DNA from 3 places in the Marinobacter sp. CP1 genome. Region 1 is predicted to be linked to each of the others. Evidence: predicted binding sites of a transcription regulator. Region 1 holds the regulator's gene; each other region holds the start of a gene.

Evidence for each region. Region 1 encodes FliA, which starts transcription of late flagellar genes. Its sites were predicted from a motif close to CTAAAGTTTNNNNNNNNNNNGCCGNTAA; they were not measured.
Region 2: the regulator FliA is predicted to act here: its motif matches at 5,531-5,558, upstream of ACP86_RS03180 (methyl-accepting chemotaxis protein).
Region 3: the regulator FliA is predicted to act here: its motif matches at 2,612-2,639, upstream of ACP86_RS20985 (methyl-accepting chemotaxis protein).

The regions. Positions count from the first base shown of each region.
Region 1 covers NZ_CP011929.1:354,554-365,484, forward strand. The annotation lists partial or broken gene ACP86_RS01635 (chemotaxis protein CheW) at 1-550, opposite strand, end outside; gene ACP86_RS01640 (protein phosphatase CheZ) at 567-1,352, opposite strand; gene cheY (chemotaxis response regulator CheY) at 1,373-1,756, opposite strand; gene ACP86_RS01650 (RNA polymerase sigma factor FliA) at 1,919-2,662, opposite strand; gene ACP86_RS01655 (MinD/ParA family protein) at 2,694-3,506, opposite strand; gene flhF (flagellar biosynthesis protein FlhF) at 3,575-4,882, opposite strand; gene flhA (flagellar biosynthesis protein FlhA) at 4,943-7,123, opposite strand; gene upp (uracil phosphoribosyltransferase) at 7,342-7,980, shown strand; gene ACP86_RS01675 (uracil-xanthine permease family protein) at 7,983-9,239, shown strand; gene ACP86_RS01680 (hypothetical protein) at 9,220-9,657, shown strand; gene flhB (flagellar biosynthesis protein FlhB) at 10,040-10,931, opposite strand, start outside.
Region 2 covers NZ_CP011929.1:683,711-694,641, forward strand. The annotation lists gene ACP86_RS03160 (imelysin family protein) at 1-824, shown strand, start outside; gene ACP86_RS03165 (DUF1513 domain-containing protein) at 838-1,932, shown strand; gene ACP86_RS03170 (MFS transporter) at 2,016-3,329, shown strand; gene ACP86_RS03175 (DUF4870 family protein) at 3,344-3,709, opposite strand; gene ACP86_RS03180 (methyl-accepting chemotaxis protein) at 3,778-5,418, opposite strand; gene ACP86_RS03185 (alkaline phosphatase) at 5,645-7,360, opposite strand; gene ACP86_RS03190 (alkaline phosphatase) at 7,372-8,955, opposite strand; gene ACP86_RS03195 (hypothetical protein) at 9,217-9,498, opposite strand; gene ACP86_RS03200 (hypothetical protein) at 9,590-9,850, opposite strand; gene ACP86_RS03205 (alkane 1-monooxygenase) at 10,033-10,931, shown strand, end outside.
Region 3 covers NZ_CP011929.1:4,559,609-4,570,539, reverse strand. The annotation lists gene ACP86_RS21000 (helix-hairpin-helix domain-containing protein) at 1-400, opposite strand, end outside; gene ACP86_RS20995 (hypothetical protein) at 441-839, opposite strand; gene ACP86_RS20990 (carbon-nitrogen hydrolase family protein) at 1,012-2,532, opposite strand; gene ACP86_RS20985 (methyl-accepting chemotaxis protein) at 2,681-4,567, shown strand; gene ACP86_RS20980 (hypothetical protein) at 4,582-5,535, opposite strand; gene ACP86_RS22920 (hypothetical protein) at 5,466-5,738, shown strand; gene ACP86_RS20975 (YiiD C-terminal domain-containing protein) at 5,722-6,276, shown strand; gene recQ (DNA helicase RecQ) at 6,282-8,150, opposite strand; gene ACP86_RS20965 (lysophospholipid acyltransferase family protein) at 8,368-9,564, shown strand; gene ACP86_RS20960 (alpha/beta hydrolase) at 9,598-10,257, shown strand; gene glgP (alpha-glucan family phosphorylase) at 10,277-10,931, opposite strand, start outside.

The DNA of each region.
Region 1 (10,931 bases):
CCGATCCGGCGCTCGAAGCCGAGGAAACCTCCGCTGATTTCTCGTCCTGCAGTGCGTCCAGAAGCTGTTCGAACTCGTCGTCGGTGATGTCGCCACCGTCTTCTGCCGGTTCGCTCTCTTCCTGCTCAGGTTGAGCGGCAGCGGGCGGTGCCCCCTCGCCTTCAGGCTGGGCCAGGGCATCCAGACGGGCAATCAGTTCGTCCGGAGCCGGCGTCAGCTCCTCATGATTGCGGACCTGCTCAAACATGGCATTGACGTAGTCGAGTGCTTCTAGAACCACGTCCATCAGTTCGGAATCCACCTTGCGCTTGTGATTACGCAAGATGTCGAAAACGTTTTCCGCGGAATGGCAGCAGTTCACCAGCGCTTCAAGCTGAAGGAAGCCGGCTCCGCCTTTCACGGTATGGAAACCACGGAAGATGGCGTTGAGCAGATCACTGTCGTCAGGATGTCGCTCAAGATCTACCAACTGCTCTGACAGCTTTTCGAGGATCTCGCCGGCTTCTACCAGGAAGTCCTGCAAAATCTCTTCATCAGCATCAAACGCCATGCGTTACCCTCATTATTCAGAAACCGAGACTGGACAACAGGTCGTCTACGTCGTCCTGCCCCGAAACTACATCTTCACGCTCATCGGCCTTGATCTGGGGCCCGACGCCCTTCTCTGCAGACTCTTCTTTTTCTTCAATCTGGTGCACCGTGCCCGTGAGCTGGTCCACATGACTGGCCATCACCACCAGGCTGAGCATCTGCTCCTCAACCTCTTTCACCAGGGCGGTGACCTTCTGGATGACCTGACCTGTCAGATCCTGATAGTCCTGAGCCAGCAGGATTTCCGACAGGTTGCTGTACATGGTGTCGGCATCGGTTGCCATGCTGACAAAAAAACGATCAATCCGGCCGTACAGCTCGCGAAACTCAGCCGGCTGCATTTCCCGGCGACGCAGGCGCTGCCACTCATCACGCAACGCGGCGGCCTCGTCTCTGAGGGCATTGGCCACCGGCATGGTTTCCTCAACCAGGTCCATGGTCCGGTTGGCTGCTTCACCGGTCATCTGCACAACGTATTCGAGACGATCAGAGGCATCAGTCATCTTTGACAGTGCTTCCTGCTGCTCGGCGTTACGGGGATCAATCTGGAAGTTCCGGATTGCTTCGTGCAGGCTCCGCGTCAGCCGCCCTACCTCACGGTACAGACTCTGATCCCTGACCTCGCTGAGTTCATTGATCAGGGTCATGGCTTTGGCATAATCACCCGCATCAACACTCTCGGCCAGTTCCGCTGCCTGCCGCTGGAGCTTTTCCGTCACCTCCGGTTCAAGGCCCCGATGGTTCTTTTTGCTATCGCTCATGAGAGCCATCCGACCTCTGGTTACTGGATTCTTTCAAAGATTTTCTCAATCTTTTCCTTGAGCACGGCAGCGGTGAACGGCTTGACCACATACCCGTTTACGCCTGCCTGGGCAGCGGCAACGATCTGGTCGCGCTTGGCCTCAGCAGTTACCATCAATACCGGCAGGGTTTTCAGATTCTCGTCCGCCCGAACGGCCTTGAGCAGGTCGAAGCCTGACATGCCAGGCATGTTCCAGTCGGTCACCAGAAAATCGTATTTGCCGCTTTTGAGCATTGGCAGTGCCGTGTTGCCGTCGTCAGCTTCATCGGTGTTGGTGAAGCCAAGATCACGCAGCAGGTTCTTGATGATCCGTCGCATTGTGGAGAAGTCGTCCACAATGAGGATTTTCATGTTTTTGTCCAATGGGACCTCCAGTTAGTAACACCCGGAATTCGTTTGACCTTTGCGTTCAAAGTCTAGCAGGCCGCTGTTTTAACCGCTTATTGTCGGACCTTTGCTTCGGTTGTAAAGCATCGGTTACCAAAAACTACAGACCACCTCGTTGGCGACACAGACTGAACGCGGTCAGTTGTCCGATTCCTGACGCCAATCCGAGAGCCGCCCCCGAAGGCGCAGGGCTGCCTGGCTGTGAATCTGGCTTACCCTGCTCTCACTGACGCCGAGCACCGCGCCAATCTCCTTGAGGTTCAGTTCTTCCTGGTAGTAAAGGCTCAACACCAGCTTTTCCCGCTCCGGCAGGTCTTCAATCGCCTCAGCGAGGCTCCGCCGGAAGGCATCGGAGGACAAACCCTCAAGGGGATTATCCTGCGTCTCTGTCTGTTCTATCGGCAGCTCTCCGGATTCATTGAGCTCGTCGAGGCTAAAAAGTCGACCGCTGTTGGAATCGGAAAGGTAGGAGTGGTATTCGGGCAGCCCCATGCCCAGCTCTTCGGCCACTTCCTGATCGTGGGCTTCGCGGCCAAGTCGATCTTCAACGGCTTTGATGGCCTGGGAAATGCGACGGGCGTTGCGATGAACAGAACGTGGCACCCAGTCACCCTTGCGGATTTCGTCCACCATGGCGCCGCGAATACGGATACCGGCGTAAGTCTCGAAGGTAGCACCTTTGGTGGAGCTGTAACGCTGGGCGGCCTCGAGCAGACCAATCATGCCGGCCTGCATCAGGTCTTCAAGCTGGACGGACGCCGGCAGGCGAGCCATCAGGTGAAGGGCAATTTTCTTGACCAGCGGCGCGTGCTGCTCAATGAGCTGAGCCGGCTTCTGCGCACTTGACTGGTTATAGATTCCGAGGTTTTTCGCCAATGTCATGTATCCGGTTTTTTGTTTGACTGGATCCGATTCAGACTTCGACGAGCCGCTCCACAAAAAATTCCAGATGCCCGCGGGGAGAGGACGGCAACGGCCAGCTATCTACCTTGTCCGCCAGCGCCTTGATGGCCAGTGAAGCTTTCGCCCTGGGATAGGCGTCCAGCACCGCACGCTGCCGCTGAACCGCTTTCTTCACGGCCTCATCGTAGGGGACTATTCCTACGTATTGTAGTGCCACATCGAGGAAGCGCTCGGTGACCCGGGTCAGTTTTTCAAACAGATGCCGGCCTTCCTGCTCATTCCGGACCTGATTGGCAAGAATACGGAAGCGGTTGGTTCCATAATCACGGTTCATCAGCTTGATCAGGGCATAGGCATCGGTGATCGAGGTCGGCTCGTCGCAGACAACCAGCAGCAGCTCCTGCGACGCTCTCAGAAAACTGACCACTGACTCGGAAATACCGGCGGCGGTATCAACGATCAGGACATCGATCTGATCACCCAGTTCGCTGAACGCATTAATCAGCCCGGCATGTTCCATGGGGCTGAGCTGGGTCATTCGTTGGGTACCGGAAGAGGCGGGGACAATCTTGATGCCACCGGGACCATTCACCAGAACGTCCTTCAGATCACAGTCGCCCGCCAGAACATCCTGGAGGTTGCGATTGGCAGTGATGCCCAGCAAGACGTCGATATTGGCGAGCCCCAGATCGGCGTCGAGCAGCACCACTCTCCGGCCTTTCTGCGCCAGGGCGATTCCGAGGTTCACCGACACGTTACTCTTGCCGACACCACCCTTTCCGCCGGAAACTGCAATCACCTGTACCGGATGTGCTCTGCTCATACTGTTTTTGGTCTCTCGCCACGTTTCGCCGGCTTTGTCTCCGACGCCTGCTGTCAATCTGTCCGGTCTCAGGCGTGCTCTTTCAGGCCCTCTGCGACCGCTTGCTGTTGCTGGAGTGTTTTCAGCCGATCCACGGCCAACCGCACCAGCGGAACGGCTTCTGCGTGGTGCAGGTCTTCAGGAATCTTCTGGCCGTCTGTGTAATAGGCTACCGGCAGACCGGTTTCCATCACAAACCCGAGAGACTCGCCCAGCGTCAGGGCCTCGTCGATTTTGGTCATCACACAGCCCGCAAGATTTGCCATCTTATAGCAATGCCACACGGATTTCATGATGCGAGGCTGACTGGTTGCCGAGACCACCAGATGGGTTTTGATATTGTGATGGCTGCGAGCCAGTTCGGCCAGCTGTTCCTGGTAGCCTTTGTCCGCACTGGTCAGTCCGGCGGTATCAATCAGCACCAGATGACGGTCTGACAGTTCGTCCAGAATATCGTCCAGACTGTGACTTTCATCCACGACCCGAACCGGCACATTCAGGATCCGACCGAACACGAATAACTGCTCGTGCGCCGCCACCCGATAGCGATCCGTGGTAACCAGGGCCACGGAATCGGAGCCATGCTTGAGCACGTAACGAGCGGCGAGTTTTCCGATGGTGGTGGTTTTCCCGGACCCTGTCGGACCCACCAACGCATAGGCGCCGCCCTCATCCAGCCACTCCATTCGGGAGGTCCGAACCCCGGTACACAGCATTTTCAGGGACTGCTTCCAACCGTCTTCCAGGCGCCCCGCCTTGTGACGACGGGAAATTGACCCCGCCAGATCACTGCCGAGGCCGAACTCCTGCAAGCGCTCGGCAAGCCTCTGCTGCACGGCGGTGGTCGCAGAAACCTCCGGCTCCTGTTGCGGCCGATGGCCCTGCATCATGTCTTTGAGCGAGCTGATCTCGGCCCGCATCTGCGCCAGCTCATCGGAATAGGCTTCCCTCGGCGCCTGTGGCAGAGGTTCAATATCACCAAAACCACCGCTCACCTCTTCCTGAATGGCAGCGAACGAACCGGCGTAGCTCGCGCCCTGCGATGCCCGCTTTTCCCGTACTTCACGGATGCGGTCCCGGGACCGGCTCAGCTCGTCCTCAAGACGCCTGTGCTGGTCGGCCTGCATCTCGGCCAAGCGGGACCCGTTGGTGGCTTCTTCTGCCTGGTTGCCCAGTCGCTGGCGCGCCATATTCTCGTCATAGTCCAGCGCCGTCACAATTTCGACACCGCCGTCGACCCGACGATTGGAAAGGATCACGGCGTCCGGCCCCATCTGTTCACTGACCTGCTTGAGCGCCTCGGCCATGGTCTGAGCAAAAAACCGTTTTACTTTCATGATGCCTCTTCCTCCACCGGCAACGCCGTGCCGGCGCTGTCCGCTCTGTCATCCGCGCCGTTACTGGCCAACGGACGCCACGATCGTAATCTGTTTGTTATCCGGAATTTCCTGGTACGAGAGCACATGGAGCCGCTCTACCCCGTAGCTGGCGAACTTCGCCAGCACCGGCCTCAGGGGCCCGGACACCAGCAGAATGGCTGGCTTGCCGAGCATCTCCTGACGCTGGACGCTCTCCTGAAGCGAGCGCTGGAGTTTTTCAACCATATTCGGCTCCAGGACCAGGCCAATATCTTCCTGTCCGCCGGATTGTTGACTCTGTTGAACAGACTTCAGCAATAACTGTTCCAGATCCGGATCCAGGGTGATCACCGGTATCTCCGATTCGTTGCCGCAGATACTCTGGACAATCATCCGGCGCAGGGACTGCCGCGCAACGGTGGTCAACAGCTTCGGATCCTGACTCTTCGGATGCACGTTCACGATGGCCTCGGCAATGGACCGCATGTCTCGGATCGGCACTTCTTCCTTCAGGAGGTTCTGCAGCACTTTCAGCAGCAGACTGATGGATACGGTGGTGGGTACCAGTTCCTCGGCCAGCTTCGGAGAAATCTTTTCAAGCTGATCCAGCCATTTCTGGACTTCCTCATGGCCCAGCAGCTCGTGGGCGTGTTTCTGCAGTACCTGGTTAAGGTGGGTCGCGACCACCGTACTGGCATCGACCACGGTATAGCCGAGCGTCTGGGCCTGGTCTTTCTTGTCTGGCTCAATCCAGCTGGCGTCCAGACCGAACGCCGGATCCTTGCCTTCAATGCCTTCTATCTTTCCGAATACCTGACCGGGGTCGATGGCCAGTTCGCGGTCCGGATGGATTTCCGCTTCGGCAATGGTCACGCCCATCAGGGTGATGCGGTAGACATTGGGCATCAGATCGAGGTTGTCTCGAATGTGGACCGAGGGCATCAGGAAGCCGAGATCCTGGGACAGCTTTTTACGAACGCCCTTGATACGACTGAGCAACTGGCCACCCTGTGACTTGTCCACCAGCGGGATCAACCGGTAACCCACTTCCAGACCGACAATATCGACAGTGGACACATCGTCCCAACCCAGCTCCTTGGTCTCTCCGGGGGCCGGTAGTTGACGCCCCTGATCGCCGCCAGCATCACCGCCTGGAGGCAGATCACGACCCGCCGGCCGTGGAGCCGCCCCGCCCGCGCCCCTAGCCGGGAATGCGCCATCTTCTTCGACGGTCTGTCTCTGGTGCTTCCAGATATACCAGGCAGCGCCGGCGGCCAGTGCACCCAGACCCAGGAAGGCCACGTGGGGCATTCCGGGAATCAGACCGAGAATGATCAGGATAGCGGCGGCAATGGACAGCGCCTTGGGCGCACTGAACATTTGCTGGAGGATCTGGCCGCCCATGTCCTGGCTGGAGGTAACCCGCGTTACCATGATTGCAGCAGACGTGGACAGCAGCAGCGAGGGAATCTGTGCCACCAGGCCGTCGCCAATGGTCAGCAGCGCATATCGCTCCATGGCCAGCCCGAAATCCAGGCCGTGCTGCAGCATACCAATGGCAATACCGCCAATGATGTTGATCGCAAGAATCAGCAGGCCGGCAATGGCGTCGCCCTTCACAAACTTGGACGCACCGTCCATGGAGCCGTAGAAATCCGCTTCCTGGGCGATTTCGGCACGTCGATGCTTGGCCTCATCCTGATTGATCAGGCCGGCGTTCAGGTCCGCATCAATCGCCATCTGCTTGCCTGGCATGGCATCCAGCGTGAAACGGGCGCTCACCTCGGAGACCCGGCCGGCACCCTTGGTCACGACCAGGAAGTTGATGATCATCAGGATCGCAAACACCACCAGACCCACGGCGTAATTGCCGCCGATCAGAACGGCGCCGAAGGATTCGATCACTTTACCGGCGGCATCGCCGCCTTCGTGGCCGTTCAGCAGAACAATCCGGGTGGACGCCACGTTCAGGGCGAGACGCAAAAGTGTGGCTACCAGCAGGACTGTCGGGAAGGACGCAAACTCCATCGGCCGCAGGGCGTAGACACACACCAGCAGAATGACAATGGACAGGGTGATGTTGAAAGTAAAGAACACGTCCAGGAGGAACGCCGGCATGGGCAGAATCATCATGCCCAGCAAGCCCATCAGCATGATGGGTATGCCCAGGTTGCCCCGCGTCAGGGTTTTGACGTTATTGAGGACTAAAGCTCTGTCCATGCCGGATACTTCTCCGATTGGCCGTGCCTGCAGGCGTTTTGAAGGTCGAAAATCTGACACCGGAGCGTCGTTTGGAAGGGTTATCGCAAGATCCGTACCACCCCTTAGGGGATTTCCGTTAAGCAGCCATTTGCGGCCTGACTCGCCTTGCCAGATGCGGTATCCTTGCGCCATTTGATCGCGACGCCAAAATTCCAACCAGACACACAGGTGACCCCATGCCAATCCACGAGGTAAAACACCCTCTGATCCGCCACAAGCTCGGCATCATGCGCCGTGCGGATATCAGCACCAAGAATTTCCGGGAGCTGGCACAGGAAGTCGGTGCACTCCTGACCTACGAGGCCACCAAAGACTTCAATCTGCAGGAAAAGACCATCGAAGGCTGGGCAGGGCCGGTTAACGTGGAACAGATTCACGGCAAGAAGGTCACCATAGTGCCGATCCTGCGGGCCGGCCTTGGCATGCTTGACGGTGTCCTCAGCCTGATTCCGGTGGCCCGAGTCAGTGTTGTCGGCCAGATCCGCAACGAGGAAACCCTCGAGGCCAGCACCTACCTTGAAAAGCTGGTGGGCGAACTGGACCAGCGTATGGCCATGATTGTCGATCCGATGCTCGCCACCGGCGGCTCAATGATCTCCACCATTGACCTGCTCAAGAAGGCTGGCAGCACCGAGATCCGGGCCCTGGTTCTGGTCGCCGCGCCCGAAGGCGTTGAAAAGGTTCTGGAGAAACATCCGGACGTATCTATCTACACCGCCTCCGTTGATGAGCGCCTCAACGACAAAGGCTACATCCTTCCGGGTCTCGGCGATGCCGGCGACAAAATCTTCGGCACCAAGCAAAAGGACGTTTAAGAATGCAGGACCATACCAACGACCCGGTCTGGAAACAGGCCATTGCTGGCTCCCAGATGCTGCTGGTGGCGTTCGGCGCACTGGTTCTGATGCCCCTGATTACCGGACTGGATCCCAACGTGGCGCTGTTTACCGCCGGTCTGGGCACCCTGATTTTCCACATAGTCACCGGCGGCCAGATCCCGATCTTCCTGGCCTCGTCCTTCGCCTTCATTGCCCCGGTGATTGCCTCCAAAGGCCGGTTTGGCATGGAAGAAACCCTCGGCGGGCTGATGGCCGCGGGTATTCTCTACATTTTCCTGAGTGGCCTGGTACGCCTGCGGGGCACCGGTTTTGTCCGTCGCTTGCTGCCGCCCGTGGTCATCGGCCCGGTGATCATGACCATCGGCCTCGGCCTGGCACCGGTTGCGGTTCACATGGCCTCGGGTCGCACCGGTGACGGCGCCACTCAGTTGATCCCCTACGACACCGCCATCTGGATCGCCATGATCTCTCTGGCCGTGACCATCATCATGTCGGTCTGGTCGAAAGGCATTTTCCGGCTGATTCCGATCATGTTCGGCGTTATAACCGGCTACATCCTCTCCGCGTTTGCCGGTATCGTGGATACCACGCCAATCCGGGAAGCCGCCTGGTTCGCCGTTCCCAACTTTGTTGCGCCGGAGTTCAGCTGGGGCGCCGTGCTGTTCATGATCCCGGTCGCCATTGCGCCGGCCATCGAACACATCGGTGACGTGCTGGCCATCGGCAACGTGACCCGAAAGAACTACCTGGAAAAACCGGGCCTGCACCGCACCCTGCTGGGTGACGGCCTGGCCACCAGCGCCGCCTCCATGCTTGGAGGACCGCCCAACACCACCTACTCGGAAGTCACCGGCGCCGTTATGCTCACCAAGAACTTCAACCCCAAGGTCATGTGGTGGGCTGCCTGCATCGCCATTGTTCTGGCTTTCGTTGGCAAGTTCGGCGCAGCACTGCAAACCATCCCGGTGCCCGTCATGGGCGGCATCCTCTGCCTGCTGTTCGGTTCCATTGCCGTCGTTGGCCTGAACACACTGATCCGCCACCAGGTAGATCTTTCGCAGTCTCGCAACCTGGTTATCGTGGGCGTTACCCTGGTGTTCGGTATTGGCGGCATGGTGCTCGGGCATCTCGAAGGCATCGCGCTCTGTGCGGTGGCTGCCATCATCCTGAACCTGATACTGCCCGGCAGCCGCGAGGCATGGGGTAAAGCCGTCTATGAGCAGAAAGCCGACTGACAGCTCCGGCATGCCCCCCCGCGGCATTCGGTTACGGCAGAAACACCCTCTGCTCCACATGGTCGAAGCCGATCTGCCCGACATGGCCGCCCGCAAGGCCCTCCGCCTGATGGCCACCGGCCGACTGGCCGCCGCCATGGCCAAACGCCCGGGCTCGGTTTACCTCTCCGAAAGCTACTACCAACCCCGCCAGCCGGTGCTGAACACTACCCTCAAAGTGCTCGGTGGCGTCCTCGGGGCCGTTACCCGTAGCGAGGTACCGTTCCACTTCCAGACCGACGAGCAGGCCCGCAAGCACTTCCTGTCCTGCGGCTTTACCTCGACCACGGTCCATGACCCGCGGGCCTCGTATGGGATACTGCCGATTCCGGAAAGCCGCGGGGAGCCGATGGTTCGGGTTATCGAGGCTGGTTGCTGATCTCGCCTTCCACTCCTGCCCCAGCCTGATGATTTAGCGGGAAGAGGTTTGTGGGGCTGCCTCCCAAAAACCGCTACGAGCACATCCATGTGCGCTTGGCGTCGGCCATCCATGGCCGCCGACATTTTTGGGAGGCAGCCCCACAAACCTCGCAAACCTGACGGGAATCCGCCAAAAGATCGTGAGTTGGATGAGTATTTTTCAGCGATATCGAGGGGGGGGGTTGATAAGTGGTTGTGGGTGGCCTTTTAAGGACTGTCTGTGGCCATGGATGGCCACAGTCAAGCGCACATGGATGTGCTCGTAGCGTGTCCTGAAAAGGCCACCCACAACCGCGCTAACTCCCAAACCCGCAGGCTACCAAAAGGAACCCAACTCCAAACTAGACGTCGCGCCGCAAGTCCGAGGGAATCGGGAAATCAGGCATACCGGGCTTAGGCCCACGCCCCTTGCGGAACTGACGCAGCTGGAACACATAGGCGAGCACCTGGGCAATGGCCATGTAGAGGCCATCGGGAATCTCCTCGCCGATGTCGGTGTTGTGGTACACCGCCCGGGTCAGCGGCGGCGTTCTCAGAATCTCGACTTTGTTCTCACGGGCAATTTCCATGATCTTGAAGGCTACCTCATCGGCGCCCTTGGCCACCACTATCGGCGCGGCCATCGCCTTCTGATCGTATTTCAGGGCAACGGCGTAATGGGTCGGGTTAGTGATCACCACATCTGCCGTAGGCACGTCCTGCATCATGCGGCGCTGGGCCATTTCACGCTGGAGTTGGCGGATCTTGCCTTTGACCTCGGGTTTGCCCTCGGTGTCCTTGTATTCGTCTTTCACCTCCTGCTTGGTCATGCGCAGTTTTTTCTGGTGATCGTAGATCTGGAAGGGTACGTCGATCGCCGCGATGATGATGGTGGCGCAGGAAAGCAGGAAAAAGCTCCAGGCGATGGTCCAGAGTACATGTTCCATGGCCGGCACCACCGGCTCCTCGGCAATGGCCAACAAGTCTTCCGTGCGCAGATCGAGGATCAGAATGGCCAAGGCCATTACCAGACCGACCTTGGCAATGGCCTTTACCAGCTCGATAAGGGAGCGCATTGAGAACATGCGCCCGAGGCCCTTGATGGGGTCCATGCGATTGAGTTTCGGGGCCACGGCTTTGCCGCTGATCAGAAGGCCGCCGATGCCGATGGAGCCGAAGATAGCGGCGATCAGCAGTAATACCAGAATGGGAGAGAGAGCCCAGGCCGCTTCCTTGGAGGATTCAATGAGCTGC
Region 2 (10,931 bases), 330 kb from region 1:
AAGCCGCCTGGCTGAATGCCTTCCTGGCCTGGCAGAAGGTGCGCTTAGTCGATTTCGGCCCGGTCGAAAACAACAACCTTTCCTGGCAGTTCCAGTTCTGGCCGGATCCGAAGAATCTGATTGCACGGAAAGCGGCTTACCTGATCGGAAACGACGAACCGATCACCCCGAGCGTGATCAATCAGTCCGGTGTCGCTGTGCAAGGCTTCCCGATGATCGAATATCTGCTGTTCGACCAAGAGTTCAATGCCGGGGAAACTTCACTCCCAGTCGCCCGGACCTGCGAGCTGCTAACGAACGTCGCGGGACACTTGAAAAGCAACAGTGACGCATTGATGGCTGGCTGGCAGGCTTTCAGACCGCACTATCTGGAGACCGAGCAGTACTTCGACACCACTATCCGAGCGGGTATGGCAACACTGGAAATTCTGGAAGAAAGAAGGCTGGCCCAACCCATGGGTCTTCGCGGCAGTAACAAACGCAATCCTTACATCGCGGACGCCTGGCGCAGCGGCAAAAGCCTGCAGACTGTCGCGGCGACTGTCGACGGCCTGAACCGGTACTTTTTACCAGGGCTCGAAATTTCGCTGGAAGCAAAGGGGGCGTCCGACCTGGCAGACCGCATTCGCAAACAATTCAACGAGGTTCAGCAGAACTTTCCCGGAGCCCACCTACCCCTGGCAACGGCTTTGAAAGAAGAAGACCAGTTCCGGGCTCTGCAGAGCCTTTACGTTGATATTTCCCAGTTGACCACGCTGGTGAATGACCAGGCGGCAGTGGCACTTGGCGTAGTACGAGGCTTCAACTCGAGCGATGGCGACTGAGGAACCTGATCCTATGCTTTTGAACCGGAGAGCCCTTCTCAAGGTGTCCATTGCCGGCGGCGTTGCCGTGGGCCTGACCGGCTGTTCCCTGCTGCCCCGAAAAGCGTCAGTCCAACCTGATGGCTATGCCGGCGCCGTCGGGTTCCCGGATGGCAGTTTTGGAGTCAGCGCATTCAACCGCAACGGCCGGATAGTGTGGCAGGCGCCTGTCGATTCCCGCTGCCATAGCGGCTGCAACCGACCGCACCAGCAAGAGACCCTGTTTTTCGAGCGCCGCCCGGGTTGGTCATTCTACGTTTTCGATAGCACTACAGGTGCCCGGAAACACCATATTTCAGCCGAGCCGGGCGAACACTTTGTTGGCCACGGTGTGTTCTCGACCGATGGCCGACGCCTCTACGTCACCGCCAGCCGGTACGATCAGGGCGCGGGGATCATCGCAGTCTACGATGCCGAAAAGGGTTATCGGCGGACAAAAACCTTTGATCTGGCGGGAATCGGCCCCCATGAGCTGACCTTGCACCCCGACGGCGAAACCCTGGTGATCGGTCTCGGAGGCATCCTCACTCACCCGGATTACGACCGCATGAAACTGAATCTGGACACCATGGATCCAGCCCTGGTACTTATGAATCGTCACTCCGGCAAAATCGTTGGCCGTTTCAGGCCGCCCCACCACCAGCAAAGCGCCCGCCATGTCAGCGTCAGCGGCGATGGCCGCGTGTATGTGGCCTATCAGCACCAGGGCCCACTCTACGAAACGCCGCCTTTGTTGGCACGTCTTGAAGAGGGAACTTTGCGGGAATACCGGTTCGATGAGGATACCCGGACAGCGTTGGCCAACTACATCTCCAGCGTGGTTGCGCATCCGGAAAACGACCTCGTGGCTGCGGCTTCGCCGATTGGTGGAACGGCCATTATCTTTCGGGGCAAGACCGGTGAGCTGGTCAGCCGCGCACACATCGCCGATTGCGCGGGCATCCAGACCCTTGCCGGAGGGGATTTTCTTGTTTCCTCCGGACGGGGAAAACTTATCCGGCTCGGCGCCGGCAAACCCGCCAGAGAACTCGCAGATCTATCCGTTCACTGGGACCACCATCTGGTCTGATCGCTCGCAGTTGCCGTAATCCGGACTTAAGGATACCGCGCCACACTGGTATCCTTTCGACACATTTTCCGGAGGATAGCGGTTTGCCTGAGAGCGGAAAGGACACCATCGAACAACTTTATGGCCTGATTGCCAACGAAGAGGATGCACGGGTCTGTACCGACATCTCCGATGACGCCTGTCGCGAAGTGCCGCGCAATTTCTTTCTGATTCTTGCCAGCAACGTCCTGACCAAACTGGGCGACCTGCTGATCAGTCCCAAAACCGTATTGGCCTGGTTGATGAGCGCCATTGGTGCACCCGCGCTGGTGGCCTGGCTGGTGCCGATCCGGGAATCCGGTTCCCTCGTCCCACAGATGGTCATTGCGGCCTGGGTCCGCCGCAAACCTGTTCGCAAGTGGTTCTGGACTCTTGGAAGCTTCGGACAGGCCGCCAGTGTTGTGGCCATGGCGGCCAGCATCTGGTTTTTCGAGGGGTATGCCGCAGGTTCCGGGATCATTGCAGCCCTCATTGTATTTTCCCTCGCCCGTGGATTCTGCTCCGTATCCATGAAAGATGTACAGGGCAAATGCATCCCGAAAACCCGCCGGGGAAGGCTCGGCGGGCTCGCCTCCACCATTGGCGGCACCGCCACCGTTGTGTTGACCGCGCTGCTGTTCTGGGAACGCGGCGACCCCACCCTCGCCTTTTACACCGTATTATTACTTCTGGCCGCGGCACTCTGGGTGATCGCCGGCCTGCTGTTTGCCGGAGTGGAAGAATACGACGGTGAAACCGGTGGCGGCGGAAATGCCATCAACGAGGCATTTCGAAGCCTGTCCCTGCTCCGGGATGACGTTCCGTTCCGGAACTTCGTGATTACCCGGGCCCTGCTGCTCAGCTCGGCACTGGCTTCACCCTATTTGGTCGTACTGGCACAGAAAGAATCCGACATTGGCTGGATGTTGGGCGTTTTCCTGCTGGCCAGCAGCCTCGCCAGCTCGCTCAGTGCCAGCTTCTGGGGCTGGGCTGCAGACACCTCCAGTCGGAGAGTCATGATCCGTGGGGCGGCAATGGCCAGCGGTGTGTGCCTGATCGTCGGCTTCACCGCGCTGTTTATCGGGACGGAAATCGGCAGCGTCTGGTTTTACCCGATTGCGTTTTTCGTACTGAGCATTGCCCATGCGGGCGTCAGGCTGGGGCGTAAAACCTATCTGGTGGACATGGCAGGGGGCAACAAGCGTACCGATTACACGGCGGTGAGCAACACGGTCATCGGTGTTCTGCTGCTTGTTACCGGCGGCCTCACCGCCCTCGTGTCAATGATCTCAGAAGTGGCGGTCATCATCGTTCTGGGCCTGATGGGGCTGGCTGGGATGTTCAGTGCCATGGGGCTGAAGGAAGTGACCGAAGACTGATAACGGTCGCCCGTTCAGGAGGGCGCCTTGCCGTCATTCAGGGCCAGAGCCCCTTTCACGATCCGGTAGATGATCCAGATAGAAATACCAAGGAGAATAAACCATCCGATGATGATCGGCGTGGTCACTATGCCAATCACGGTCCAGAGCAGGCCGATCCAGAAGGTGCGAATCTGCCAGCGGAAGTGCCGCTCCACCCAGGTATTACGGACGTCGTCCAGTTTGACGTAATTGATGATCACGCCCACCAGACCGGTAATGCCTCCTACGAAAAACGACAGCGCCTGAAGGATGTAGACCACCACCGCCAGGTTACGCGCCGGATCACTTCGGCGGGAGGCGGGGTCCGTGTCGGCAGGAATAAACTCCGGTTCAGCCAAGACAAGTCTCCTATTGATCTATTAATCGGAGTCTACCACAGCCCCCGTGGCCGAAAATCCCGCCGCGGTCAGTGATTGTCCGGACGGTAGCCCAGGCGGAAACCGCCCCAATGCTTGCCATTCACATAAATAGGTACGGAGAGATCATGCATGATTTCGCCGGTATCCCTGCGATAGGTTTGCAAAAGCATGTTCTCGGTGTGCGTGCCACAACGAATGCCCGTTCGGTCGTTGAACAGCCGCTTGCTCCGGCTCTTGACCAGATCCACCTTCGGATCTCCGGTCGGTGCGTGGGCGAAATCCCTGTTGTGGGTCGGTACATACCCGTCAGGCGCAGCGGCTATGGCAAAGACAATGGCCTCATGGGCGTTTTTCACCTGCTCCTGGATGGTCGGCAGGTATTGATCGGTAAATTTGTCAAAGCTGCTTGAGTACTTTGGCGGGTGCGTGTTCGGGATGGGAGTCCGGCTCTTGTCGAACAGCGCGCTTTCTGAGAGCTTGCCATCCCGGATTGCCTGCTCGAACATCTGGCCGATCTGGTCAGCGCCCGCTCTGGCCTGATCGAAGAACGGCCGGTGATAACTGGCTTCGCTGTTCAGGGCAAATGAAGCATTGGCTTTTTCCGCAAGCTCCATCAAAGTAGCAGCCTGCTCCGCCAGCGAGGAAACGCTGGTATCGCTCTCGGAAATCTGGTCACGCACCGTTTCAATGGCGGAGAACACCTGGGCCAGACTCTGCTCGTTGTTCTGATCTATTTCGGCTATCCGGGCAACCTGCTGCTGGACCCGATCAGATTGTTCGCTGATCTGTTCCAGACGCTCACCCACGCTTTCCACAGACGTCAGGCCCTCCTCAATGCTGCGGGCAAGATCTTCAATGCGGGATACAATCAGTGTGGTATCGGACCGTATTTCCTCGAGGGTTTCCGCCACTTCACCGGTCGCCTGGGCCGTGCGGCCCGCCAGCTGACGCACCTCATCCGCCACCACGGCAAATCCGCGACCCTGATCACCCGCACGGGCGGCCTCAATGGCCGCATTGAGTGCAAGCAGATTGGTTTGCTCGGCAATACCCTGAATGGTGGCGGTCACGCCCTGGATCTTGTTGGATTTCTCGTTCAGCTCCTGGATCAGCCGGAGATTCTCACCGGACTGCTGGTGTACCGCGCGCACACTATCGATGGCCGAGACCAGCGCTTCGCGCCCCTCGGTACTGACCTGCTTATTCTGGAGAGCCATGGTGGCGGCATCGGTCGCCTGCTCGGAGGATTCCCGCACGGTCTCGGTAATCTGGCCCGCGTAATCGGCCATCTGGGCGGTTTCTTCAACCTGACGGTCCAGCCGGATCTTGAGCTGGTCTGCGGCAAAGGAGACCTGGGCGGCGGAAATAGCGTTCCTGTCAGCGCTTCCGGAGAGGGTTTCCACCAGAGCCCGCCCGGCTTTCGCATCGGAAAGCAGCTGCCGGCAATGGGCCCGGAGCGGATGATCTTCTGCCAGGGTGCCCTTATCCAGAGCCCTGAGACCGCGTTCGGCAGGCTCCAGCACCCGGATGACCAGAAAGCCGGCGGCGGCTGCAAGGCCAACCACCAGTCCAACCAGTATTGATGCCGGTTCAAGGCCTAGCAAAGGCGCCACCACTGCACTGATGACCGCAAGAACAACAGCACTCACCACCCCCAATATTATTGAAGCCCGATCCAGCAACCCCATAGGAACCTCTTCTTTATCGTTGCTTCTACCAATATTTTGTTATTTAAGGCCATCATGGAGACTAATAAATTGATATGAGTTTATAACTCATACTTTAGTGTATGTAACTGGCTTATCGGCAGGAAAAGGGGTTTCTGAAACAAAAAACCGCAAACCCGACTCACTCTGTTACCAAGTGGGCAGGGCTTGCGGTGTTTAGCGCGTTTTTAGCTATTAATCCCGGGATTTATCGCACAGCCAGGTTGGCAGCCCCGCTGATATCCGAGGCATAATCCATTATGTGATAGATCATGTTCTGCTCGTTGGTGCCCGTTACCAGATGGGCACCCGGCCCCCTGGCATAAATGCCCACATCCTCACCGGCATGTGTCTCGCTGCCCAGTGGCACCAATGACTCCTGGTGGAAGCCCGGCGTGGTGGTGTCAACGTTGGTCAGGTCCTTTCGGCCGGCGTTGATGGGGTCGCCATAGGTACGGTCCGCATCGGTCTCGCTTCCATAGTCGCGCATGCCGAGGCCATTGGCATACCCCAGGGTGGTGTATGGCAGATCATCCGACGCCAGTTCAGGCTGCTCCGCCCCAATGCTCACCACCTTACCGAGAATGGGGTTGCCGCGCTTGGGATAACCGGCCATCGTGAACACATGGCTGTGATCAGCGGTGACAATAATCAGGGTATCCTCCGGGTTGGTTTGATCCGCGGCCACTTTTACGGCTTCGGCCAGTTCAATGGTATCGGTTAAGGCGCCATTGGCACTGCCGGCGTGGTGGGCGTGGTCAACGCGGCCCGCTTCGACGGTCAGGAAAAACCCGTCCGGATCGTTATCCAGAATGTCGATGGCCTTGGCAGTCATCTCACTCAGTGACGGCTCACCGGCAACATCATTGCCACGGTCAGCCTCGTACTGCATGTGCGACTCGTTGAACAGGCCGAACAACCTGGACGTGGTTGCGGCGTTGACGCTGTCGAAACCGGCATTGTCATACACGTATACGCCTTGTGGATACTGAGCCTGCCACTCGGTGACCAGGTTGCGGCCATCGGTGCGGTCGCCTTCGACACTGGATCGCGCATCCGGGCTGTTGAACCTGGCATCATTTGGCAGGAAGTGGCGACGGCCGCCGCCCATGACCACATCAAGGCCGTCAATATCCGCGCCGGTGCGTGCTTCGAGGTTTGCTTCAAAGTTCACCAGTTGGTCGGCAATATCCTGGCAGCCGTCGGTAACTGCCTCGGGAGGCATATCGGAGATGTCTTCCCAGTTACGATCTGCCGACTTGGCGTAGGTGGCTGCCGGCGTGGCGTGAGTGATACGGGCAGTCGATACCACCCCGGTGGCCTTGCCAGCAAGTTCCGCCAGCTCCGTCAGTGTCATCAGCTCGTTACCCGTGGCCGAACCACAATCGCCCCGGCTAACGTCTTCGTCCACGCCAAGCACGCCTACATCGGTTTTTACACCAGACACCATGGCTGTCATTGTGCCAGCGGAGTCGGGCACTTGCGCATCTACGTTATAAGTTTTGGCCAAGCCGGCGAACGGAAAACGCTCGAAGCTCAGTTGATGCTCTTCCCCCGGCTTGCCCTGATTCTGGCCATCCAGAATACGCGCCGCTGTGACGGTTGAAACGCCCATGCCATCGCCCACGAACAGGATAACGTTCTTTGCCTTGCCCCGTGCATCGGCGATGGCCGCCTGCAGGGAGCCCGATTGAGTGACAGGGGCCACGGTACCGGTAACCTCGGCCCAGGCCGCTTTCGCCGCTTCGATATCCTGTTGGCCCTGCTGGAACCAGGGGTTGGTCAGCGACGTTTCCAGTTGTTGCGAGGAAAGGCTGGTCACAGCCTCATCGGCTGGCTGCACGGGGCTGTTATCGTCGTCATCCGTGCACCCGGTCAGGACAAACATTGAAGCCGTCAGTGCGCTGTAAAAGAATTTGTTCATTGCCTTGCTCCTTATTCTTCGATTAAGCCCAGAGCCTGGTCGATCAGGTGAAAAACCGTGCTTTGTTCGATGGTTCCCTGCGCCAGATGAGCACCCGGTCCTTTTGCATGCAGACTGACGTCCTCACCGGAATGGGTCTCGCTACCAAGCGGAACCAGCGCCTCCTGGTGATAACCAGTGGTGGTGGTATCCACGCCAGTAAGATTCTGACGTCCGGCGTTAGGTGCCTGGCTGTAGGCCACGTCTGAATCCGTTTCCATACCAAGATTACGGAAACCGAGTCCGTTGGCGTACCCCAGGGTGGTGTAGGGCATGCCATCGGCGGCCAGTGCCGGCTGCGTCTCGCCAACATTAACCACCTTGCCCAGAATCGGGTTGCCCCGCTTCGGATAACCGGCCATCGTGAACACATGGCTGTGATCAGCGGTGACAATAATCAGGGTATCCTCCGGGTTGGTTTGATCCGCGGCCACTTTTACGGCTTCGGCCAGTTCAATGGTATCGGTTAAGGCGCCATTGGCACTGCCGGCGTGGTGGGCGTGGTCAACGCGGCCCGCTTCGACGGTCAGGAAAAACCCGTCCGGATCGTTATCCAGAATGTCGATGGCCTTGGCAGTCATCTCACTCAGTGACGGCTCACCGGCAACATCGTTGCCACGGTCAGCCTCGTACTGCATGTGCGACTCGTTGAACAGGCCGAACAACCTGGACGTGGTTGCGGCGTTGACGCTGTCGAAACCGGCCTTGTCATACACGTATACGCCTTGTGGATACTGAGCCTGCCACTCGGTGACCAGGTTGCGGCCATCGGTGCGGTCGCCTTCGACACTGGATCGCGCATCCGGGCTGTTGAACCTGGCATCATTTGGCAGGAAGTGGCGACGGCCGCCGCCCATGACCACGTCAATCCCATCGGTATCCACGCCAGCGTAACGTTGTTCCAGAAGTTGCTCGAAACTGACCAGCTGATCGGCAATGTCCTTGCAACCGGCCTGAACCGCTTCAGCAGGCATATCCGAAATGTCTTCCCAGTTGCGATCTGCCGATTTGGCATAGGCAGCGGCGGGTGTGGCGTGGGTAATGCGTGCGGTGGAGACCACACCAGTGGATAAACCCTTGATTTCCGCAAGCTCCAGAGCGGTTACTACTTCATTGCCTGCAACCGTGCTGCAATCACCCCGCTGGACATCCTCGTCCACGCCCAGCACGCCCGCATCGGTTTTCAAACCAGACATCATGGCGGTCATGGTGCCCGCTGAATCCGGAACCTGGGCATCGGTGTTATAGGTTTTCACGAGTGTCGTGAAGGGGAAACTCTCAAAGCTCAGCAGATTTTCCTCGCCCGGACTGCCCTGCCTCTGGCCTTCCAGAATGCGCGCAGCGGTAAGGGTGGACACCCCCATGCCATCGCCCACAAACAGAATGACGTTTTTCGCCTTATCCGAGGACTTCAGGGAGAGCTTCTGCTGAAGCTGTGCCGCGGCGTTAATAAACCAGGTATTGCCCTTTTGTGAGGTCGGTAGTATCTCTGCGACGACACTGGCGGACAATGCCAGCCCGATCGCCACGGAAATTAACGCTCTTTCCAGATTCATAGCGCATATCCTTTCAACGGTGTTGTTGTCTGCCACTCCGGTACAACCTGTTCATCGAACAGAATTCCGGATCGACTCCGCTAAAAAGATAGGGGCTGGTTATGACGTTAATCCTACATTTGTGTTACTCAGGCATTAAGGTTGTCTGGCCGCAAAAGATTCGACTCACTCTCCTCCCCGGACGCTGATGACCAGGACCCGCCAGCGCAAACAGAGGCGCGCCGGCGGAAATTAGAGAGTTATCGGAGAGTTATCGGAGAGTTATTGAGTAGCCTCCTCTACCCTGTCACCCGCTTCCTCAGCGGCATCTCCCATCTCCTCAGCTGCGTTTTCCGCTCCTTCCTGTAACTCTCCCATGACGCTTTCGTTCTGGCCAGTAGCATCCTCGTAGGTTTCCTCGACTGAATCGCCAGCCTCTTCCATCATGTTTCCGGCGTTGTCCGCAGCCTGCTCGACATCCACGCCTTCGTTGTCCTCCGAACCGCAGGCAGCAAGGCCCAGTGTCAGAACCACCAAAAGCGCACCCAGCGTGAGCTTGTTCATACCATATCCCTCTGTTGATAAATATTTACAACGCGAAACAGGGTACGGCGAGGCCCGGCCCAAAGGCAATTACCCGGCGATTACCCTTTGGTTAGCCTGTGCTGCCTGCCAGCAGCCGGCCATTAATGGTGATGACATGATCGAGCGGGAGCATGGTGCCTCGTCCGAGCAGCAGGAAATCCTGCCCTGCGCGACTGCAAAGCTCACGAATAACATCGTGCACCGTGCATATCTGGCCGGCGCTGTCCCGGTAAACCACCTCGGTCAGTTGCCCTGAGCCCAGATACTCCTGAAGCATACCCTGAACTGAGTACGAAGCCGTAGCGGAGGGAGTGGAGGGAAAATTTGGCATAGCTGATTCTTCACTACCGTCGAATTCTTGTTTTCCCCGAAGTCTGGCTCAGAAAACGGGATTTCGCCAAAAGAATGATATTTGTCATTTTGCGCCAAGCTACCCCGCTCTGCCGGACGGTCGTTGCATTGCCAGATTGTCCGACATAAATTGACATTACGCGCACCGAACGGGAGAACACAATGAACGCCAAGACCCACGACAACCCGGAATCGCATAATGTCGTTTCCCCCGCCGAATCCGGCTCCACTGGCAACTGGAAGGATCCGAAACGCTATATGTGGTTACTCGGCCCTGTCCTGCCGGGCATCGGGCTCGCGGCCCTGACCGGTTACGCCCTGGCCCCCAAAAAACTGAAAGCCCTGGCCTGGACCGGCCCTGCTCTGGTGCACGGCATCATTCCGGCGCTGGACAGGGCCATTGGTGAGGACCAGAGCAACCCGCCGGAATCCGCAGTGGAGACCCTGGAACGGGACAAGTACTACGACCGGATCGTGAAGGCCTTTATTCCGACCCAGTACGCCATGACCCTCATGGGCGCCTGGCTGGCCAGCCGCAAGGATACGCCCCTGGACGATAAAATCGGCCTGACGCTTACCGTTGGTGCCATCAATGGCGTAGGCATCAACACGGCCCATGAGCTGGGTCACAAATCGAACAGACTGAACAAGCTGTTGGCGATGGCGGCTCTGGCGCCCACCGGGTATACCCACTTCGTTGTCGAACACAACTTCGGCCACCATAAGCGGGTGGCCACACCGGAGGATCCGGCCAGCAGCCGCATGGGCGAGAGTTTCTGGAAGTTCCTTCCCCGTACGGTGCTGGGTGGCATCAAATCCTCCATCAGGATTGAGAAGGCGCGGCTTGCCCGCAAAGGCAAGGGCTTCTGGAGCCTGGATAATGAGTTGTTGCAGGGCTGGGCCATGAGCGCCGGGTTCTTTGGCGCGACAACCTTGGTTTGCGGCCCACGGGCAGTACCATTCCTGGCGGCCCAGGCGGTGTATGGCGCAAGCCTGCTGGAGAGTGTGAATTACATTGAGCACTATGGCCTGCTCCGTCAGAAGGACAAGAACGGCAAGTA
Region 3 (10,931 bases), 560 kb from region 1:
TCGCGCCTTTGGCTTTGGAAGCTGTTTTGGCGGTTTTCTTAGGCGCTGATTTCTTGGCTGCCGTGCTGGCCTCTTTACTCACTTCATCTGTGAGCTTCTTGACCTCTTCACCCGCTTCCTTGGAAGCCACGCCAAGCCGCTCGAGAATGCTGCTCTGCAGTTCATGGAACTCTTCCAGGCGACGCTCAAACTCTTCGTGGAAACGCTTCATCTCGCGGTCGCGAAGCTCGTCGATTTCCTTGAGCAGCTTGCGAACAGGCTCCTGAACCTGGTTCTGCAGGCTGTCGAACTGCTTCAGCGCATCGTTCACCAGGCCTTCGATCTGGGATGAAGTCTTTTCGAACTCCTTGTTGACCTTTTTCACGATTTTATCAACGTTCTGTTTGGCTTTCTTCGCCATGGAATGTCTCCTTACGGGCAGGTTTCAACGAAAATCAATATCAGGCCATCTGCCGGAAACCGGACATGGAGCCTGGGGAACGACGTGATTTGAGCGACTGTTTCTTGGATAGCACTTCCCGGATTCTGCGGAGCTTTTCCGCCAGCGACGAGCTGCCGTTGGAGTCGAGCTCTACAAAATCGATTGAATAGAAGAAATTGCTGCAGTGTTTTCTGCGTTCGGTCACCAGGCCGGCGAGTCCTTCTGCGCGGATCTTGTCGAACGGCATGTCCATCACGAGATCGAGCACCACGGTATCACCGGGGTTGAACACTTTGTCGGTTTTCATAACACAACCGTAGCCGTCCAGCTCATAAAGGGCGGCTTCGACAAGTTCCTTCCGAAAAAGGCCCTGTCTGACTCGGAATCGTGCGACAAGGTCCGGCAATGCTTCGTTCATGAATCGGGTTCTCTGGTGATTTCCGTATCCACAGCAACCTGTCTCATTGGGAGACAGGCTGGATATTGGTTAAACAATAGACACTGAATTCTAGTTTTGCAACGCCATCAGTGCCATACGATCGACCGCTAACGCAGTTATTTAACAATTTCACCTGGCTGATCGGGCCAGTTTACCTGGTCTTCAATTCATACATATCAACGCGACGATCTTTCAGGTTAGTGACAGACCCCTCGTTACGCACCAGTTTCAGCTTTTCCAGGTCCATATCGGAGAACATGATCATCTCCGTATTCGGCGTGGTTTCCGCCATAACTGCATCGTGCGGGAAGGCAAAATCCGAAGGTGAGAATACGGCAGACTGGGCGTACTGGACGTCCAGGTTCTCGACTTTCGGCAGGTTGCCAACGCTACCAGTGACGACCACATAGCATTCGTTTTCGATGGCGCGGGCCTGGGCGCACTGACGAACCCTGAGGTAGCCGTTTTTGGTGTCGGTCCAGAACGGCACCATGATGATATCAACCTCCTGGCTGGCAGCAATACGGCCCAGTTCAGGGAATTCGATGTCATAGCAGATCATGATGGCGACACGGCCGGCATCGGTCTCGAAGACCTCAAACTGGTTGCCGCCCTCGATAACCCAGTCGCGGCGTTCGTGGGGCGTGATGTGAATCTTGCGTTGCTCATCAACACGCCCGTCCCGGTGGCAGAGATAGGACACGTTATACACCCGATCGTTTTCGATCAGTGGCATGGAGCCGGTGATAATGTTGATGTTGTAGCTCACCGCCATTTCAGACATCTCTTCCCGGAACTGCTGGGTAAATCCGGCGAGGAAACGGATGGCCCGGGTCTGGTCCATCTGATCGGTCAGTCCCATCAGCGGCGCGTTGAAAAACTCCGGGAAGATGGCGAAATCACTTTTGTAGTCAGACAAGGCATCCACGAAGTACTCGACCTGCTCGAGCACCTCTTCAACCGAGGTGAACTCACGCATCTGCCACTGCACAGCGCCCAGCCTTATCTGAGTTTTCTTGACGCTCAGAACCGGGGAAGGTGGGGTGTAGAGAATGTTCCGCCATTCCAGCAACGTGGCGTAGCCCTGGGATTTCTCATCCTCGGGCAGGTATTTGTGCATCAACCGCGTAACCTGGAAATCGTTTGAGAGCTGGAAACTCAGAATCGGATCGTAGATTTCCTTCCGATCGACCCGTTGAATGTACTCCTCGGGTGAATACTGTTCGGCGTATTTGAAGTAGCTCGGTATGCGCCCGCCCGCCAGGATGGCACGCAGGTTCATGGAGCGGCAGAGTTCTTTTCGCGCTTCGTAGAGTCGACGACCCAGTCGGTAGCCCCGGTAGTCGGGGTGGATAAAGACATCCAGCCCATAGAGGGAGTCACCATTGGCGTTGTGCCAGATCTTCTCGTTACGGAGGATCAGATCGTCGTAGGTATGCGGGTTGCTGAAACGCTCGTACTTAACGCAAACCGTCAGCGCAACCGCAATAAGCTGCCCACTTTCCTCAATGCAGATCTGGCCGTCGGGGAACTGCTCCACCAATGCCTTGATGGTGTCCTTCGGCCAGGAGCCTCCGATGTCGTCGTATACCCGATCCATAAGCTTCTGAAGCTGATCGTAGTCATCAAGCCTCAGGTTCCGGAGGTTGAGGTGCAGTTCTTCATGGGCCATTCAGTTCGGCTCCCGTTCGTTATGGAATGAGGACAATCTCAGCGTCTGCGTCAATAATTGGAAAGTTTAACAGAAGCCGCTAAAGACTTCGCATCATGGGCCGAAACACACATTAACGAATATCAATTTTATTGCTGAGGATTCGACGGTGCAGCTGACATTCGGGCAAAAGCTCCTGACTGCTTTCGGCATTCTGTTGCTGTTGGTTATGGGGGCTTTTACGCTCTCTGGCGATTTACGATTACAAAGCACCACAGAAACCTATGTGAACGCGCTGATCGACGACACCGTGCAGCAGAGCACGTCGAGCATCGCAGAGTGGCTCAATACCAGGCTGGTGATGACTGAAGCCACCGCCAAAGCCCTGGAAAATGCCGAGAACGACGAAGAGGCGCGGGTTATTCTTCAGGCCATTACCACCGGCGGCGGGTTCCGGGATGTCTATGTCGGGCGTACCGACGGCTACATGCTGATGAAATCGCCGGAGGCGAATGCCACGCTGCCAGCGGATTACGATCCCCGCCAGCGCCCCTGGTACAAGAAGGCCATGAGCCTTGGAAGCGCCTCGTTCACCGAGCCGTATCAGGATGCCAGCACCAACGACATGATCATCTCCACACTTGCGCCCGTGAAGCGCGGTGAATACGCGGGCGTGGCCGGTGCTGATATCGGCCTGGGCGCGATAGCAAAAACCCTGAGCACAGTCACCCTTGCGGACACCGGTTACGCCACTTTGATCAATGAGCGGGGTACCATACTGTTCCACCCACGGCAAAACCTTGTCGGCAAGAACATCAGTGAGCTCATTGGCGGCAAGCCGGATCTTGGCGGGGACGCTCACGAATACAGTAATGATGACGGCAACTGGGAGGCCAGCTTCTATCCGATCAGTGAAGCGCGTGGCGTGCAATGGTATCTGGGGACCTTTGTCAACGCGGACAAGATCAACGCACCGGTCCAGAGCGCCAGAATGACTGGATTGATCATGGCCGTGATCGGCCTGATCGTTTCTCTGGTGATCCTGCATCTGGGCATCAAGGTTCTGATGGCGCCGGTTCGCCGCTTGAACAAGGCCATGGCGGACATTGGCAGTGGTGATGCTGACCTGACCCAGCGTCTGGACGACAGTGCAAAAGATGAATTCGGTGAGTTGGCCCGGAGCTTTAACCAGTTTGTCGAGAATATCCAGACGGTTGTTCGGGATGTCCAGAAGGGTAGCGCCGAACTCGGGGATAATGTCAGCTCGCTGAGAGATACCGCCAGTACCAGTCGTTCAAGCGTTGAGAGCCAGCAGGCCGAGATCGATATGGTGGCGACCGCGATCAACGAGATGTCGGCCGCTGCCGGCGAGATCGCCCAGAACGCACAGCAAACCGCAGATGCCGCCAACACCGCGGATGCGGACAGCCGGGCTTCGCTGGAGACCGTCGCTGCCTCCCGGGACGCCGTGCAGAAGCTCTCGAAGGAGATTAATGCGGCTGCAGAGGTCATCCACACCCTTGGCAAGGACGTTACGTCCATCACGACGGTGCTTGAAGTGATTCAGGGTATTGCAGAGCAAACCAACCTGCTGGCATTGAATGCCGCGATTGAAGCGGCTCGGGCCGGTGAAGCAGGGCGGGGCTTCGCAGTTGTGGCAGACGAGGTACGTAACCTTGCCCAGCGCACCCAGTCCAGCACGGAGGAAATCAACGACATGATTGAGCGTCTGCAGAAGGGCGCAAATGATGCGGTCGATGTCATGAATGCCTCAACGGCGGTATCCAATGTCAGCATGGAAAAAGCGCAGGACGCCATGGATGCCCTCAACCGGATTGCCGAGGCAATCACGTCCATCAGCCAGATGACGTCGCAGATTGCCACGGCATCCGAAGAACAGACGTCGGTTACCGAGGAGTTGAACTCGTCGATTACCCGGATTGCGGATCAGGGCCAGGAAGCGGCGGCCGCGGCCACAGAAAACGATGTTTACAGCGGGCAGATTGAACGCATCGGCACCGCACTGAACCAGAACGTGTCGAGGTTCCGGGTGTAAGCGCAGGGCGCCCGCTAGCGGCTTAGGACTTCTAGCCGACGGCGCAGGTTCTCGAAGGTTTTGCGACCAACGTAACGGGATTCTTCGCTCAGGTAAGGGTTTTCGAGGGTAATGACCGTACGCTCGTCGAGATCAAGCTCTTTCACAGCGCGGGCGTAGTAGTCCCTGAGGAAATCATTGAAGCTGCCATCGTGGATGGCGCGTTCGATTCCCAGCTGAAGCCGATGGGCGGTTTCCTGGTCTTCGGGACCGACAAAGAGATAGGACGGCATCGGGTAGGCGATCAACAGATCAGGCTCAATTACCAGATTAGGATCGTGCTCCAATTCCAGGTCGTAAAGCACTTCGCTTACGCCCCTGGCAAAACACTCGAAGCGTTCATTACGCAACATTCCGAACAGTATTTCGTATCGGGAGTGAGCGACCACCGGAATACCGTTGGCTTCAAGTACCGGTGTGTCTGGCCAGTGGGCGCCCTGGCCAATCCGAATCTGACTGTCTCTCAAGTCATCCAGAGTCTTGATTCCCGCAAACCGGGGCAAGAATTCCGGCATGACCACGCAAACCCGAAAACCGAGCAACCCGCCATCGACCGGAAACGGTATGGCGGTCAGGGACTTCTCCCGTTCTGCGGAGGTAGCGACATTGGCGATGTCGACTAATCGTGACTGGCCGTCTGTCAGTTCCCTCAGTACGCGGCCCTGGCTCAGCTCTTCACTTCTGATTATCTGAAATTCTCCGTACTCTGGCGTCTTCTTCAGAGCAAGCTCCACCAGGGCCCGGATGGCAGGGCTGTCGTAATTCCGGTACCAGAGTACGTAACCGCGCACGGCTGCCTGCGACGCAGTGGTCGATGACGTTGTGGCTGAGAGTGGTCCTGCCGCAAGGCAGAAAGCCAATGGCATCAGGCAAAGAACCAGTTTTCGGAACCGGTGGGAGACCAGGGAAGCGGGCAGAGAATATTCCAAATCAGAGATCCTTTCTTACTACTGGAAAAACCGGCTATCAAGCAGTCATGATTCAGGCACGCATCCTCACTTTAGAACAGAAACTCAAAAATAAATCAGACAACATCCAAAAAAATTGTAAAACCTTCTTGCGAGCACTGAAGTCCGTTGTAATCATCAGTTCCCCATCAATTTCGGAGCTTGGCAATGGCAATTATCGATAATCTCATCGGAGCGACCGGTCAATGGGTGGCCAGTACCGACCCCAAGGCTACACTGGCCAGCCCTCTGGCCTGGCTGAAGAAAACGGGCGGGTACGCAGCGGTGAACAAGATCATCGGTCTGTCGATTCCTTTTGCACCACGGAACAACTTCAGCGTTGAGGAGGTCAGGCCAGGATATGTAAGAGCGAAAATCCGCTTGAAAGGCAACAAAAACCACTTCGGCAGCCTTTATGCGGGCGCGTACTTCCTGGTAGCCGAAATTCCCGGTGGCGTGCTGACCCTATTTGATCTGGGGCCTTCGTACACGCCGATTCTCAAGGAAATGACGTTGCAGTTTCTCCAGCCAGCCAACAGCGATGTCACTGTAGAATTCACCCTGGATCCCGAAACCGTGGCAGCCATTCTTGCTGACGCTGATGAGACCGGGCGGGCGAAATTCTCCCTGGAAGGCAAACTGGTGGACGAAGAGGGCAACCATGTAGCAACCTCCATCGCCCATTACCGCGTGCGGAAAAAAGGGTTTAAAGCAGAGGCCTGAATAATTCAGGCCTGTTCGAGGCCAGCGATGGTTTGCAGGAAAATCTCGCCGTATTTCTCTAGCTTGGCGGCGCCCACGCCGCTGACTTCCGCCAGCTCATCCAGGGTGCGCGGTTTGCGTTCCAGCATTCCAAACAGGGTAGTGTCATGGAAAATGACGTAAGGCGGCACGCCCTGTTTGTCGGCCAGCTCCTTGCGGCAGGCTCGAAGCGCCTCCCAGCCGGCCTTGTCGGTAATCTGTTCTGAGACCGGCGAACCCGACCGGCCGCCGTTTGCCCGGCCGGTTGTCTTCTTGATTTCCGGATCCTTGCGCAGCTCAATGGTCTGACGTCCTTTCAGCAGTGGCCGACACTGTTCGGTCAACTGGAGCGCACCATAGCCCTCCGGATCTGCACGGAGGTAACCATTGGCCACCAGTTGCCGGTATACCGATTTCCACTCGTTGGCACTCAGTTCCGTTCCAATGCCGTAGGTTGACACCTGGTGGTGCCCGGATTGGAGAATCCGCTCGTTTTCCGAGCCTCGCAGAACATCAATCAGATAGGTAACGCCGAAACGCTGGCCCGTTCGGAAAACGCAGGAAAGGGCTTTCTGGACGGCGACGGTTCCATCCCAGGTGTCCGGTGGATTCAGGCAGGTGTCGCAATTGCCACAGGGTTGCTCAAGCTCGTCCCCGAAATAGCGCAACAGCACCTGACGGCGGCAACTGGTGACCTCACAAAGGCCCAGCATCGCATCCAGCTTCTGCCGTTCCACGCGCTTGAAATGATCGTTACCCTGTGAGCTTTCCAGCATCTGGCGCAGTTTGATGACATCCTGCAGGCCATAAACCATCCAGGCCGTAGACGGCTTGCCGTCACGCCCGGCCCGACCGGTTTCCTGATAGTAGGCTTCAAGGCTCTTCGGCAGATCTAGGTGTGCGACAAAGCGCACGTCCGGTTTATCGATACCCATGCCGAAGGCGATGGTGGCAACAATAATCACCCCGTCTTCACGCAGGAACCGCTCCTGGTGATGGGCACGCTGTTCCGAGGACAGGCCTGCATGATAGGGCAGAGCGGTATAGCCTTTCTGGGCCAGGGTTTTCGCGGTGGCGTCGACCTTGTTCCGGGACAGGCAGTAAACGATGCCGCAGTCGCCCTCATGTTCGGCTTTAATAAAATCCAGTAACTGTTTGTTCGCGTTTATTTTTGGCGCTATACGGTACTGAATGTTGGGGCGATCGAAGCCACTGACGAAGTGTCTTGCCTCTGTCAGTGACAGTCGTTCTGCAATTTCCTTTCGGGTTCGCTCATCCGCGGTTGCGGTCAACGCGATGCGGGGTACGCCGGGAAACTGTTCTGCCAGCATGCTGAGCTGAAGGTAATCGGATCGGAAATCGTGACCCCATTGGGACACACAATGGGCCTCGTCGATAGCGAACAGCGAGATGGAGGCGTCATGAAGCAATTCGATGGTGCGCGGCTGTATCAGTCTTTCAGGGGCGCAGTACAGAAGGTCAAGCTCACCGGTCATGAGCGCGTATTCGGTCGCCCGGGCCTGCTCGAAATCCATGGTTGAATTCAGGAACGCAGCCCGGACCCCTAGCTCTTTCAATGCCGCTACCTGGTCCTGCATCAGGGCAATCAGAGGTGAAATTACGATCGCAGTGCCCGAGCGAACCAGCGCCGGCACCTGATAGCAAAGAGATTTACCGCCGCCCGTCGGCATGAGCACAAGTGCATCGCGGCCTTCCGATACTTCCCGGATGATGTCACCCTGAAGCGGACGGAAGGATTCATAACCAAAGACTTCGTGCAGCACCTGTTCCGGATCACGGCCCGAGGTGGTTGGGCGCTCGGTGGAAAGCTGTTCGAAATCCTGATCAAGATACATAGAATAACCGGTTGCTCGGCTTGGAGCCGCTGTATTGATTCGGGTGGAGTGCCGGGTTCGGCGCAGTGGCGAATGATACCAGATTAACCCTGAGGATTGGCCAGCAAACCCGCGTGCCGGGTGGAGGCAAACTAATCTAAGAAACGCTACAATACCGCGTTTTTGAACCACCGTTTCACGCCATACTGTGACAGACACTGATAACAACAGGGCTTCCATGCAGGAATTTGATGCCATCCGTCCCTATTCGGACGAAGAAACCGGCGCTGCTATCAACCGCCTGGTCAACGATCAGGAATTTCTGGATATGGTCGGTCGCTTCAAGTCACCGACTCTCGCCCGCTGGGCGCCGGCCATGTTGCGTGTGTTTACCCGTCGCTGGTTAAACAGCCATTTTGGTCACTACACACGAGTCGATGATCTCCAGGCCGGGCTTTCCAGCTACGTGGGTGAGCTGGTTGAGAGCACAACCACGCGAGTAACGACCAGCGGGCTGGAGAACCTCGACAAGCGCGGCGCCTATCTGTTTATTTCAAACCATCGGGACATTGTTTTCGACCCCATGGTGGTGAACTACCAGCTGTTCCAGAATGGTTTCCATACCACCCGAATTGCCATTGGCGACAACCTGCTTGCCAACCGCGTGTTCGCTGAAATGATGCGACTGAACAAGAGCTTTGTAGTGCGACGCAGCATGACAAGCCCCCGCGAGATGCGTGATGCCTACATCACACTCTCCGGCTTTATCAACCACAGCATCGATACCAATCACAGCATATGGATTGCCCAACGTGAGGGCCGGGCGAAGGACGGGCTGGATTTTACCGACCCCGCCATCATCAAGATGTTCTATATGAGCCGCAAGAAAAGCGGGCTCGGTTTTGACGAAGCCATGAATCGGCTGCATGTGGTGCCAGTTTCCATTGCCTACGAGTACGATCCGTGCGATGCCGACAAAGCCCAGGAGCTGGAAACCCGGGCCCGGACCGGCCAGTACATCAAGCGAGAGGGTGAAGATACCGAACAGATCATGAAGGGACTGACCGGTTTCAAAGGGCACGTGCATGTGCACTTTGGTGCGCCCATCCATGATTCACCGGATAACCCGAAAGATTTGGCCGCCCGTATAGATCGGGAGATGCATGCGAACTATCACCTGCATGCCTCAAACCTGGTGGCTTATCAGCAGCGTGGTCTTCATCCCCAGGCCCACGATACGCCGGATACCGTCAGCGATTCAGTGGTCACTGCCGAAACCTGGTCACCGGCGGAAATGGAAGCTGCTGAAGCCGAGATGGAGCGGAGACTGGAAGCCTGCGATCCGGCCATCCGGCCTTATCTGCTGGATATGTATGCCAACCCAGTGGTCACCGCGCTTGAGGCCAATGCCGAGAAATCCGGCCATTCCGAATAAACCGGTACATAATTTTCAGACATGAGGTAAACCGTGCAGGATCTTCAGTACATTCAGATTGAAACCGGGGAAAGCCCGACCGCAGCCGTCATCTGGCTTCATGGCCTTGGTGCGAGCGGCCACGACTTCGAGCCCGTAGTGCCGGAACTGGGCCTGCCGGAAGATACAGCGGTACGCTTCATCTTTCCCCATGCGCCCAATCTGCCTGTCACCATCAACGGTGGCATGTCCATGCCCGCCTGGTACGACATCAAGGCCATGGATATCGACCGTGTGGTGGATACGGAACAGTTGCGGGCGTCTGCCGATGCGGTCGCCAAACTGGTCGAGCAGCAAAAACACAAAGGCATCCCGCCGGAGCGTATTATCATCGCCGGATTCTCCCAGGGAGGCGCCGTTGCCTATGAACTGGGGCTCAGCTACCCGGAACGTTTTGGCGGTGTTCTGGCGCTTTCAACTTACTTCGCCACCGCGGACACGGTTGAGCGCTCTGAGGCCAATGCTGATGTGCCGATCAGCGTGTATCACGGAACCTTCGATCCGATGGTGCCGGAATCACTGGGTGTGCGCAGTGTCGAAACCCTGAAGGAGATGGGCTACGACCCTTCGTATCAGACGTTCCCCATGGAACACAGTGTGTGCCTTGAGGAAATACAGGACATTGGCCGATTCATTCGCCGGCACCTGCTTTGAGGCACCGCCATGCCCTGGGTCAGACCCAGAGCATGGCGCCCATCTCCAACGGATGCGTCAGTGATTCGTGATAGGGGTACATCCTGAGCCTGAGAGTCTGCAAGCCGGGATAGGGGGGTTGCACGCGTGTAGAGAACACGGTTCGCCCCTCCGCTTCGCTTTCCTTATCCAGCAAGAAACTGTCGGGCCCCGGGCTGTTATGGGTGCCGGTGCATTCTGGGCTGACCAGGCACTCCACCCGCACATCCTCCGCTGACAGGCCATTGAGCCTTGCCTCGACTCTGAGTTCTACGCCGCCATCATGGGGGCAGGCAGCTTCGACGCAGCCAACCACGTTTAATTGCACTCCCGGCCAGGCATGCCTGACCCGTGCCTTCCAGTCTGCAAGTTCTTTGGCAACCTCGCCGTTGTCGGCCATCAGCAAAGCACCCTGGGTTGACGCCGGCTGGTAATAGTTATTGACGTAATCCATCACCATACGCCGGGCGTTAAACCTTGGTGTGATCGACTTCATCGAAGCCTTGGATCGCTGGACCCAGCCTTTCGAAAAGCCCTGGGAGGCGCGCTCGTAGTAGAGGGGAACCACTTCGAATTCGAGCAGATCGATCAGGTCCCGGGCCTCTTCCTCATTCCGGAATTCAGGGTCCAGTTCGGTATCCCTGGGAGGGATGCCC